One region of the Sphingobium sp. B2 genome, then DNA from elsewhere that is predicted to be linked to it. Evidence: riboswitches for the same ligand, from Rfam matches in the RefSeq annotation. Region 1 holds a riboswitch; the other holds the start of a gene.

Region 1 (5,637 bases):
GGGGTTGAAACCGCCCGCCTTGAAACCGATCGCGCCGGTGACATAGGCGGTCAGATGATCGGTCGGGCGCCAGGCGAGGGACAGTTTGGGCTGCCATTTCTCGAACGTCCGGGCACGTTGCGCGACCGTCGTTCCACTCACAGTACCGACCGTATCTTCCTTGCGCCGGTCGCGGTCATAGCGCAGCGCCAGCGTGGCTTCGACCTTTGGCGCAATATCGTAGCTCGCCTGCCCGAAAACACCGATCTGGCTGGAGCGGGTTTCCGCGCGCAGCGCTTCGCTGCCGAACAGCAGCGGCCCGAAATCATCGGTCCGGTTGCGCTCCAGCCGCTGGTAGAAGAGGCCGACATGCCAGCGCAGTGGCCCATCCCCGCGTGACGTCAGCCGGGTTTCGCTGGTCCAGGCTTTTATATCAACAGGTTGGGAGATGGGTTGAATACCATCCGGGAACAATGGTGCGCCGAACAGCGTCAATGGCTTGTCGTTGCGAAAATCCAGTTCTTCAACGAAATCCTTATGATAATCGTCATAGCCGCCGGTCCATGTGAAGAGCAGCCCGTCACCCGCTTCCTGTTCATAGCTGGCCTGCGCGCCCCACCATGTACGCGATGCCCGCCCTTCAAAATCCCCGAACGGGTCGGTCAGTGCCGCGCCCGACAGTCGCCCGCCATAAAGGCCAGTAACATTGCCCGATGAAATATAGGCCGCCCCGCCTTCTTCATTGGCCCAGCCCAGGCGAAAGCGGAACGTCGCCGTTTCGTTCAGCGCAACCTTTGCCTTCAGGCGCAGATTGCGGCTGATGCTGCCATCGACCTTCTTGTCCAGAAAGCTGTTGCGGATGAAGCCGTCGCTGTTGCGATAGGAACCGGCCAGGCGCAATTGCACCTGTTCCGACACCGGGGCGTTGAGCACACCATCGGCGGTCCAGGTCAGGCCGTTGCCGATCCCGACGGCTGCTTCGCCGCCCCAGTCCGGGCCGGGATCGTTGGTCGTCATGGCGATGGCCCCGCCCGATGCCGACCGGCCGAACAAGGCGCCCTGCGGCCCCTTCAAAATCTCGACCCGCGCCAGATCATAGGGGCGTAGCGTGAAGAGTTCGGAATCGGGCAACGCCAATCCGTCGACAATATAGGCGATGGAGGGCGATTGGCTGCGGTTGGTGGATACGCCCCGCACGGATATGAGGTTGGTGCCAGGATCCTGATCGTTGATGATGAAGATGCCGGGCGTTGCCGCGATGAAATCGTCGATCGTGGTCAGGCGCTGCGCGGCGATGGCGGCGGGACCATAGACGGCGATCGTGTCGGGCACCTGGATTTCGGCTTCTGCGCGGCCGCGCGCGGTGACGACGATGCTGTCGTCCGCATGGGCGTAGCCTGAACCCAGTAGCAGTGCGATCGATATTGCAGGCGACATAATGGCGTAAAGACGCATATCCCTATTCCTCCGCCGGTGTGAGCCGGATCAGGTTCGCGGGTTTGCAGACTGGACGCCCCCTGCGCCCGATCCGCCTCTCAGCCCTGACAGCGCCAGGACACCCCGTGGGTTGAAACTGTCGGTGCGCCTATGGCGTCCTGCACCGGGCGTCAATCGATGGCTGAGGGTCTGGCGCATATTCATGCTGAAATGGGGTCGGTTTTCAGTCGACTATGGCGTCTGGCGAGGATCATCCGTTATCGACGCCGCAGCCCGACCTTTATTCTTCCTGTTGCTATGACCTGCGTACCGGCCCTTTTACCATCATGATGATCGCCCCCTTTCTATTGCTGGCCGCTGCGGCGGATGATGCGTTGCCGCGGCGACCCCATTCGCACATCCATGCGGCGGGAGAGATTGACGAGACGCAGGGGCCAGTGCTGCTGGAGGTCACCTATACCGGCGAAGTGATGGCCAATGTAGCGGGCGGATTGAAGCGGCGCGCGCGCTATCTCGATAATCTCGACATAGTGCTGGAGGCCGATCTGGAGGCGACGCTGGGTTGGCGCGGGGCCGAGGCGCATGTTTATGGCCTCTACAATAATGGCGCGTCGATTTCCAACGCGGTGGGGGACGTGCACGCAGTCAGCAATATCGAAACGGGGACGCGGGCGATCAGACTATATGAAGCCTGGATCAACCAGACGATCGCGCCCGGCCTGTCGCTGAAGGCAGGATTATATGATCTCAACTCGGAATTTGACGCGCTCGACGCCGCTGGCGTTTTCGTCGGCAGCGCGCATGGGATCGGCAGCGATATTTCGCTGACGGGTCGCAATGGTCCGTCGATCTTCCCATGGACATCGCTGGCCGCGCGTGTCGAATGGCAGCCGGCCGAGGGCTGGGCTGTGCGCGCGGCGATATTGGACGGGGTACCGGGCGATCCCGATCATCCGGCCCGCACCGCGATCAAACTGGGTAACGGCGATGGCGCGCTGCTGATCGGTGAACTCGACGTGCCGATTGCCGGCGCGCGACTGTTGCTGGGGCATTGGCGCTACACAGCGACGTTCGAAGCCTGGGACGGCAGCATGGGGCGGGGCAATGCCGGGGTCTATCTGCGTGGGGAAATGCCGCTGATGACCGATGGCGATGAGAAGGTGGACGGCTTCTTCCGGCTTGGGACGTCAAGCGGGCGGTTCAATATGTTCGACCGGTTCGCCAGTCTGGGCGTAAAATGGACAGGCGCGGTGAACGGGCGGCCGGAGGACGAACTTGGTTTGGCGGTGGTGACCGCCTCCACATCCCCCGATTATCGCCGAAGCAGTGCCGCGCAGCGCACTGAATCGGTCGCCGAAATCACCTATCGTGCGCCGCTGTCGCCATGGCTCACGGTGCAGCCCAACCTGCAATATGTCCACAATCCCGGCGCTGACCCGACCATCCGCGACGCCTGGGTCGTCGGGCTGCGCTTTGCCATTGGTTCGCGCCTGATCGACTAGGGGTGATCGCATCCGGACTGGCCAGCGCGACGTGCGGCGGGCAGGGCGAATGTGATCAGCAGGCAAAGCGCCATCGGCAGGATCGCGAACAGGAAGAAGGGCCCCGGACCCGCGCCGTTGCCGATCAGCCAGCCACCGGCCAGCGGCCCGCCGATCGCGCCGATACGGGCGACTGCCACGCCAAAGCCAATGGCAGTGGCCAGGCAATCGGGCGGAAAGACGCCGGTGACGACCGCCATGATGCACAGATGGACCCCGACAATGCCGCCGCCCGCCACCAGCAGCAGCAAGTTGGTCGACAAAGTCCCGGCAGACAGGATCGCCAGCAGGGCGAAAGCCGCGATGATCGTGACATAGGCGCCCGCAAGCGCCAGCACGGCATGGTTGCGATCAATCAGCCAGGCGAGCGCCAGAGCGATGACCAGTCCACCCGACTGGATGATGGTGATCGATCGTGCGGCCTGATCCAGCGTGAAGCCCGCCTGCGGCAGCAGGGTCGGCGTCCAACTGATGATAAGATAGAGGCCGAAAGCATTGATACCATAGAGTAATGCAAAAACGATCGTCGGGAACCGCAGCGGCCTGCGCAATATGCGGGCAAGCGGGCGGACAGCGCGGGCGTCAGTTCCGGGCTCTGCTTTCTTTTCGGGCGGAAATAGCAGGAACAGGGCGAGCGCAAGCAGCAATGTCGCTGCGCCCGGCAACAGGAACAGGGCGCGCCAACCGCCCAGCGCGATCAGCGGTGGCGCAATCAGGCCCGCGACGATCGCGCCAAAGGAGATGCCGAGCGATACGATCGTCAACGTGCTTGCGCGTCGCCCCGGCGGCGCCCAGATCGCAGCCAGCGCGGTGACGTTGGGCAGGCATGCACCCAGTGCCAAGCCAGTCAGCAAGCGCCATATGATGAAGCTGGCGATGTTCGTTCCGCTGGCCGTCGCCATGGTCAACAGGCCGATACATATGACCGAGAGGGTGATCATCCGGCGCCGGCCGAAGCGATCCCCCAGCGGCGCCAGCAAAACCGCGCCGACGCCCAGGCCCAGCAATACCGCCGAAAGGGCAAAGCCGAAGCGGGCGGGCGGAATGTCCAGTGCCTTTGCGATATGGGGCAACGCCAGCGGCATCGCTGCCAGATCATAGCCATCGACGAACAGAACCAGCCCGCACAGGAACAGCGACAGGATCAGCCGCGGGGTAAAAGATGGCGTTATGCCCATGTCCTGCGGACTGGTCATGGATCGGCGTTCCTCTCTGTGGGCATTGCGCAGCGCTTATCGTAACGAATGATATAATTGGTTGGCGCCACCCCAGCCTGTCAAGCGCTAAAAAACGAGCGAACGGGTTGCGATAATAATAACGACCGTTATAGTGTGCCGCTGAAAAGGGCGTACTGCGCCAGCCAGGAAGAGGATAGACCATGGTTCCCGACAACATCCATATCGCCCATCCCGACAAGCTGTTCATTGGTGGCGCGTGGGTCGGATCGACGGCTGACCGGATGATCGAAATCGTTTCGCCCAATAGCGAGGCGGTTATTGCCCGCGTCGTCGATGGGACCGAAGCGGACATGGATCGCGCCGTCGCTGCCGCGCGCACGGCGTTCGATGATGGCCCATGGTCCACCATGGCGCCTGCCGAGCGTGGCGCGATCGTGCGGCGGATGGGCGAAGAATTGGGCAAGCGCGCGCCTGAACTGTCGGCCGCCTGGACGGCGCAGGTCGGTGGCCTCGCCAGCTTTGCGCCAATCATGACTGGTGGTGCGACCGCGACATTCATGGCGATCGCAGGCTATGCCGACAGCTTTCCCTTTGTCGAAAAGCGTCCGGCGAGCCAGGTCCATACGGCGATCGTGGCGCAGGAACCCGCTGGCGTTGTCGCCGCGATCGCGCCCTGGAACGCACCCTATGGCATCATGTCGTCCAAGGTCGCCTATGCCATGGTTGCAGGCTGCACCGTCATCATGAAGCCTTCGCCGGAGACCCCGCTGGAAGCCTATATCATAGCCGAAGCGGCGGAAGCGGCAGGGGTGCCCGCAGGCGTGGTCAATCTGGTCGCGGCGGGACGAGACGCATCCGACCATCTGGTCCGCAACCCCGGCATCGACAAGGTGACTTTCACCGGATCGACGCTGGCGGGCAAGCGGATCGGCGAGGTCTGCGCCGGGCGGGTCGCGCGCTGCACGCTGGAACTGGGCGGCAAATCGGCAGCGATCGTGCGCGACGATTTTCCCTTAGAGGTCGCCGCTGCAATTCTGGGCAACACCATCACGATCATGAGCGGACAGGTTTGCGCCATGCTGTCGCGTGCGATCGTGCCGCGCCATCGTCATGACGAACTGGCCGACGCCATTGCAAAGGTGATGCAGGGCATCCGCATCGGCCATAGCGATGCGCCCGATACACAGCTTGGGCCGGTGGCGATGAAGCGCCAGTTGGAACGGGTGGAGGAATATGTCGCGCTGGGTCGCGCAAGTGCCGATCTCGTGACCGGCGGCAACCGGCCTGCCCATATGAACAGCGGCTATTTCATTGAACCCACCCTGTTCGCGAATGTGGATAACAAGAGTCGCATCGCGCAGGAGGAAATTTTCGGTCCCGTGCTGTGCCTCATTCCCGCCGATGATGAGGAGGATGCAATCCGCATCGCCAATGACAGCGCCTTTGGCCTGAACGGATCGGTGCTGACCAATGACGCCGATGCCGCCTATCGCATCGGCCGT
Region 2 (5,637 bases), on a different contig from region 1:
ATTTCAAAACCGCGAAACTCCAGCAGCCCCAGCCGTCCGGTCGGCCCATCGGGCGAGAACATCTTGTCGATGCAGATTTCGGTGCGGTGGGTGTTGCCCGTCACATCGACCAGCAGGTTGCGGAACAGCCGATCGACCAGCCAGGGGGCCGGGGGTGCGCCTTCCCCGGCAAAGGGATTGGGCACCTGCGCCAGCGCGATCTCCAGTTCATAGAGGCCATCATGCCGCGCCTCGTCGATGCGCGGCGCCTGGCTCGTCGGCCCGATGCACAGGCCCGAAAACAGGTAGGAAAGCGAAGGGTGCCGCTGCCAGTAGAGGACGAAGCTCTTGAGCAGGTCGGGCCGCCGGATGAAGGGCGAATCGTTGAGCGTCGGGCCGCCCAGCACGATATGATTGCCCCCGCCGGTGCCGACCGACCGGCCATCGACCATGAACTTGTCGGCGGTCAGGTCGCATTCGCGGGCATAGGCGTATAGCTGTTCGGTGATCGCGACCGTTTCGTCCCAACTGGATGCGGGATGGACATTCACCTCGATCACGCCGGGGTCGGGCGTGGCTTTCAGCACCGCGATGCGCGGATCGGGCGGGGGCGAATAGCCCTCGATCCGCACCGGAATCCGCAACGCTTCGGCTGCCGCCTCGACCTCGGCGATCAGCTCCAGATAATCTTCCAGCGCCTGTACCGGCGGCAGGAATACCGACAGATAATGGCCGCGCGGCTCCACCGTCACGGCGGTACGGACCGCCGCTTCGATGATCACCTGTTCCCCCCGGTCCTGCGCGGCCCTGCCGCCCTCCGGCCCGCCGACCCGCTGCGATTGCTGCGCGCGCACCTCCTCGACCTCGGCCTGCTGCATCACCTGCGCCCGAAAATCGGGCAAAGGCTCGCGCGGCTCTGTCTCTTATACACATCTAGATGTGTATAAGAGACAGGTCCTGCGCGGCCATGCCGCCCTCCGGCCCGGCGACCCGCTGCGATTGCTGCGCGCGCACCTCCTCGACATCGGCCTGCTGCATCACCTGCGCCCGAAAATCGGGCAAAGGCTCGCGCGGCTCACTGGTGTCGCGGGGGTGGATATAGGGATAGTCCGACGGCGGGACATAAGGCAGCGACCCCAGCGGCAGGCGATACCCCAGCGCCGAATCCCCCGGCACCGCGAACAGCTTGCCGCGCCGCAATTGCCAGATTTCGCTCTGCCAGCGCGGCGTGCTCGCCTGCGACTGCCAGCGCTGCACCGGCAGGACATAGCCGACCGGCTGGTCCAGGCCACGCTCGAACGTCTTGACCATCCGCGCGCGCGCTTCGGGATCGCTGATCTTGGGATCGTCGGTGGTGGCGTTGATCGGCAGTTCCGATTCCTTGATCGACCAGACCGCCGGATCTTCAAAGACCGCATGGGTATAGTCGTCGGAAAAGCCCATATGGGCTGCCATATGGCTCAGGAAAGCGCGGGCGTCGTCGGGCGTCACGCTGCGCGCGCCGTCGGGCGCATCGTCGGGCGCGATCAGGCTTTCATCGTGCCAGATCGGCGTGCCGTCCGTCCGCCAATAGACGGCATAGGCCCAACGCGGCAGGCTTTCGCCCGGATACCATTTGCCCTGTCCATGATGCAGCAGGCCGCCCGGCGCGAACTGGCCGCGCAGCTTGCGGATCAGCCGGTCGGCATAGGCCGCCTTGGTCGGGCCGACCGCATCGCCATTCCATTCGCCCGCATCGCCGCCATCCACCGCCACGAAGGTCGGCTCGCCACCGATCGTCAGCCGCATGTCCTGCGCCTGCAAATCCGCGTCCACCTTCGCCCCCAGCGCCATTACCGCGTCCCATCGCTTGTCGGTGAAGGGCTTGGTGATCCGCACCGCCTCGGCAATGCGGCTGACGGTCATCGCGAAATCGAAATTGACCTCGGCAGGTTCGGCCATGCCGCTGATCGGCGCGGCGGACTTGTAGTGCGGCGTCGCGCAGAGCGGGATATGGCCTTCGCCCGCAAACATGCCGCTGGTCGCGTCCAGCGCCACCCAGCCCGCGCCCGGCACATAGGCCTCTGCCCAGGCGTGCAGGTCGACGACATCCTGGCTGACCCCCTTTGGCCCCTCGATCGGCTCGACGTCCGCGACCAGCTGGATCGAATAGCCAGACACGAAGCGCGCGGCAAAGCCCAGCCGACGCAGCAATTGCACCAGCAGCCAGGCGGAATCGCGGCATGACCCGGTGCCGATCTCCAGCGTCTCCTCCGGCGTCTGGACGCCCGCTTCCATGCGGATGACATAGCCGACCTGCTGTTGCAGGCGGCGGTTCACCTCGACCAGGAAGTCGACGGTACGGCTTTCATGCCCGGCATATTGGTCCACCATCTTTTCGAACAGCGGCCCTTGTGGCTCGACATCGAAATAGGCGGCCAGATCGGTTTTCAGCTGCTCGTCATAGGCGAACGGATAATTTTCCGCGTACGGCTCCACGAAGAAATCGAACGGGTTGATGATGTCCAGATCGGCCAGCAGGTCGACCTCTATCGTGAAATGATCGACTGGCTCTGGAAAGACGATGCGCGCCAGCCAGTTGCCGTGCGGGTCCTGCTGCCAGTTCAGGAAATGCCCCGCCGGCTCGATTTTCAGCGCATAATTGGGCACTTTGGTCCGGCTGTGCGGCGCGGGGCGCAGGCGGATGACCTGCGGACCAAGCCGGATCGGGCGGCTGTAGCGATAGGCAGTGCGGTGGTGGAGCGCGGCTTTGAGCATGGCGGGATCAAACGCTACCCCCTGTTGCAATGCAATATGCAAATGGTTCGGGGGGCAAAGAATCTGCGCGGCTCCGGCCCGCCCCGGCGATGCAGCGACAAGTCACTGGACCCCGCCCGCCAAACCCATTACCCTTGCCGCCATCCCCGGGGGACCGTCCGCAGACGGTTGAGAGGCGGCTTTGTGGCCGCGACCCGCTGAACCTGATCCGGCTAACACCGGCGTAGGGAGGGTTAAGCGCGCACTCACACCGCCCGCATTCTCTCTCTTTCGCTGCAAGGAGAGTGACTTATGGCAGACGTCCCCGCCCGTACAGAGATGCCCGAAGCCGAAGGCTTCATCCGCCGGCAGGCGGCAATGAACGTTACCACTGGCGCTATCCGTGGATCGAAGAAAATCCATGTCGGCCCGCTCAACGTCGCAATGCGCGAAATCACGCTGGAACCGGGCAGCGGCGAGCCGCCGGTGCGGGTCTATGACACGTCCGGCCCTTATACCGATCCCAATGCGCAGATCGACATCATGGCGGGCCTGCCGCAATTGCGCCGCGACTGGATCATGGCGCGCGGCGATGTGGAGGATTATGATCCGCGCGCAGTAAAGCCCGAAGATAACGGCCTCAAAGGCCCGGATCGCTCCGGCGGCGTCGCCCAATTCCCCGGTCATCACCGCCGTCCGCTGCGCGCCAAACCCGGCGCGAATGTCAGCCAGATGCACTATGCCCGCCGCGGCATCATCACGCCGGAAATGGAATATGTCGCGGAACGCGAAAATCTGGGCCGCGCGCGCCTCGCCGAATATATCCGCGACGGGCAGGATTGGGGCGCGGCCATCCCCGATTATGTGACGCCCGAATTCGTCCGTGACGAAGTCGCGCGCGGCCGGGCGATCATCCCCAGCAACATCAACCACCCCGAATCCGAACCGATGGCGATCGGCCGCAATTTCCTGGTCAAGATCAACGCCAATATCGGCAACTCCGCCGTCGCCAGCGACGTCGCGTCCGAAGTCGACAAGCTGGTCTGGTCGATCCGCTGGGGCGCGGACACGGTGATGGACCTGTCCACGGGCCGCAACATCCATGACACGCGCGAATGGATCATCCGCAACTCGCCCGTGCCGATCGGCACCGTCCCCATCTATCAAGCGCTCGAAAAGGTCGGCGGCGTGGCCGAGGAACTGACCTGGGATATTTTCCGCGACACGCTGATCGAGCAGGCCGAACAGGGCGTCGATTATTTCACCATCCATGCGGGCGTCCGCCTCGCCTATATCCCGATGACGGCGAAGCGCGTCACCGGCATCGTCTCGCGCGGCGGCTCGATCATGGCGAAATGGTGCCTCAGCCATCACAAGGAAAGCTTCCTCTACGAGCATTTCGACGAGATCACCGAAATCTGCAAAGCCTATGACATCGCCTACAGCCTGGGCGACGGCCTGCGCCCCGGCTCGATCGCCGACGCCAATGACGAAGCGCAGTTTTCCGAACTCTACACGCTCGGCGAACTCACCAAACGCGCCTGGGCGCAGGATGTGCAGGTGATGATCGAGGGGCCGGGCCATGTCCCCATGCACAAGATCAAGCAGAATATGGACAAGCAGCTCGAAGCCTGCGGCGAAGCCCCCTTCTATACGCTGGGGCCGCTCACTACCGACATCGCGCCGGGATACGACCATATCACCAGCGGCATCGGCGCGGCCATGATCGGCTGGTACGGCACGGCGATGCTCTGCTATGTCACGCCCAAGGAGCATCTGGGCCTGCCCGACCGCGACGATGTGAAGGTCGGCGTCGTCACCTACAAGCTGGCCGCCCACGCCGCCGATCTCGCCAAGGGCCACCCCGCCGCCAAGGTCCGCGACGACGCCCTGAGCCGCGCCCGCTTCGAATTCCGCTGGCGCGACCAGTTCAACTTGAGCCTCGATCCCGACACCGCCGAACAATATCACGACCAGACGCTCCCCGCCGAAGGCGCGAAGTCAGCCCATTTCTGCTCGATGTGCGGCCCCAAATTCTGCTCGATGAAAATCACGCAGGAGGTCCGCGATTTCGCCGCAAAGCAAAATCAGGACGCCGACACCTTCATCGCCGCCAATCCTCCCCGGCACGGGGAAGGGGACCGTCCGGCGCAGCCGAACGGTGGAGGGCGCGCACCGCTGGACGCCGCCACCGCTGAAAAGGGTATGGCGGAAATGAGCCGGGTGTTCAGGGAAACCGGCAGCGAGCTATATATGGGCGCTGGGGACAGGGAACGGGATTGAGGGGTAGGATGATCCGGTATTGGCTGAACAGATTTTTGGGACGATCGGTCCGGCAACCGTTGGCTGTAGCTAATTACTCTCCGTTGCCGCCGCATCCAGCCAATGTGCCGGGCACATTCTATGTTGAGGATGGTTGCTGCATATCCTGTGGCGTTTGGGAAGATGTGGCCCCCGATCTGCTGGCTTGGGTACCCGATGGAGAAACGCCACATTGCTATGTTTCCCATCAGCCAGAAACCGAGGATGAGTTTGGTCGGATGATGGACGCAATGCACGTTGGTGAAGTGGATTGTATCAGAGCGCGGAATTGCCGCCCCGATTGGGCGGAGCATTTAAGAAGGGCAGGACTGGGCGATCAGATCGATTCCGATTAAATTGGCAATCGCGACATATTGCGTTATAACTCCCGTATGAACACCCCCCTCAAAATCACGAAAATCGGCAATAGCGCCGGGGTCATCCTGCCCAAGGAGTTGCTGGCGCAGTTGCGCGTCGGGCCGGGGGACATGCTCTATGTCACGCAAGCGCCCGACGGTATCCGGTTGACCGCCGCCGACCCCGATTTCGGGGCCAAGATGGATTTGGCCGAACAGATTATGCGGGAAGATCGCGATATATTGCGCGTTCTGGCGAAGTAAG

What was found. Region 1 has a riboswitch for thiamine pyrophosphate ahead of FE851_RS17070 (TonB-dependent receptor). Riboswitches for the same ligand answer to the same signal wherever they lie in the genome.
Region 2: linked by a shared signal. The riboswitch ahead of thiC (phosphomethylpyrimidine synthase ThiC) and the one ahead of FE851_RS17070 (TonB-dependent receptor) in region 1 are both predicted to bind thiamine pyrophosphate.

Annotation. Positions count from the first base shown of each region.
Region 1 is NZ_VDBZ01000002.1:290,799-296,435, reverse strand. Features, by position in the region: gene FE851_RS17070 (TonB-dependent receptor) at 1-1,434, opposite strand, end outside; TPP riboswitch at 1,425-1,552, opposite strand; gene FE851_RS17065 (carbohydrate porin) at 1,743-2,918, shown strand; gene FE851_RS17060 (MFS transporter) at 2,915-4,153, opposite strand; gene FE851_RS17055 (aldehyde dehydrogenase) at 4,336-5,637, shown strand, end outside.
Region 2 is NZ_VDBZ01000001.1:124,112-129,748, forward strand. Features, by position in the region: gene FE851_RS00610 (transglutaminase family protein) at 1-881, opposite strand, end outside; gene FE851_RS00615 (transglutaminase family protein) at 913-2,736, opposite strand; TPP riboswitch at 2,874-2,983, shown strand; gene thiC (phosphomethylpyrimidine synthase ThiC) at 3,028-4,998, shown strand; gene FE851_RS00625 (AbrB/MazE/SpoVT family DNA-binding domain-containing protein) at 5,409-5,636, shown strand.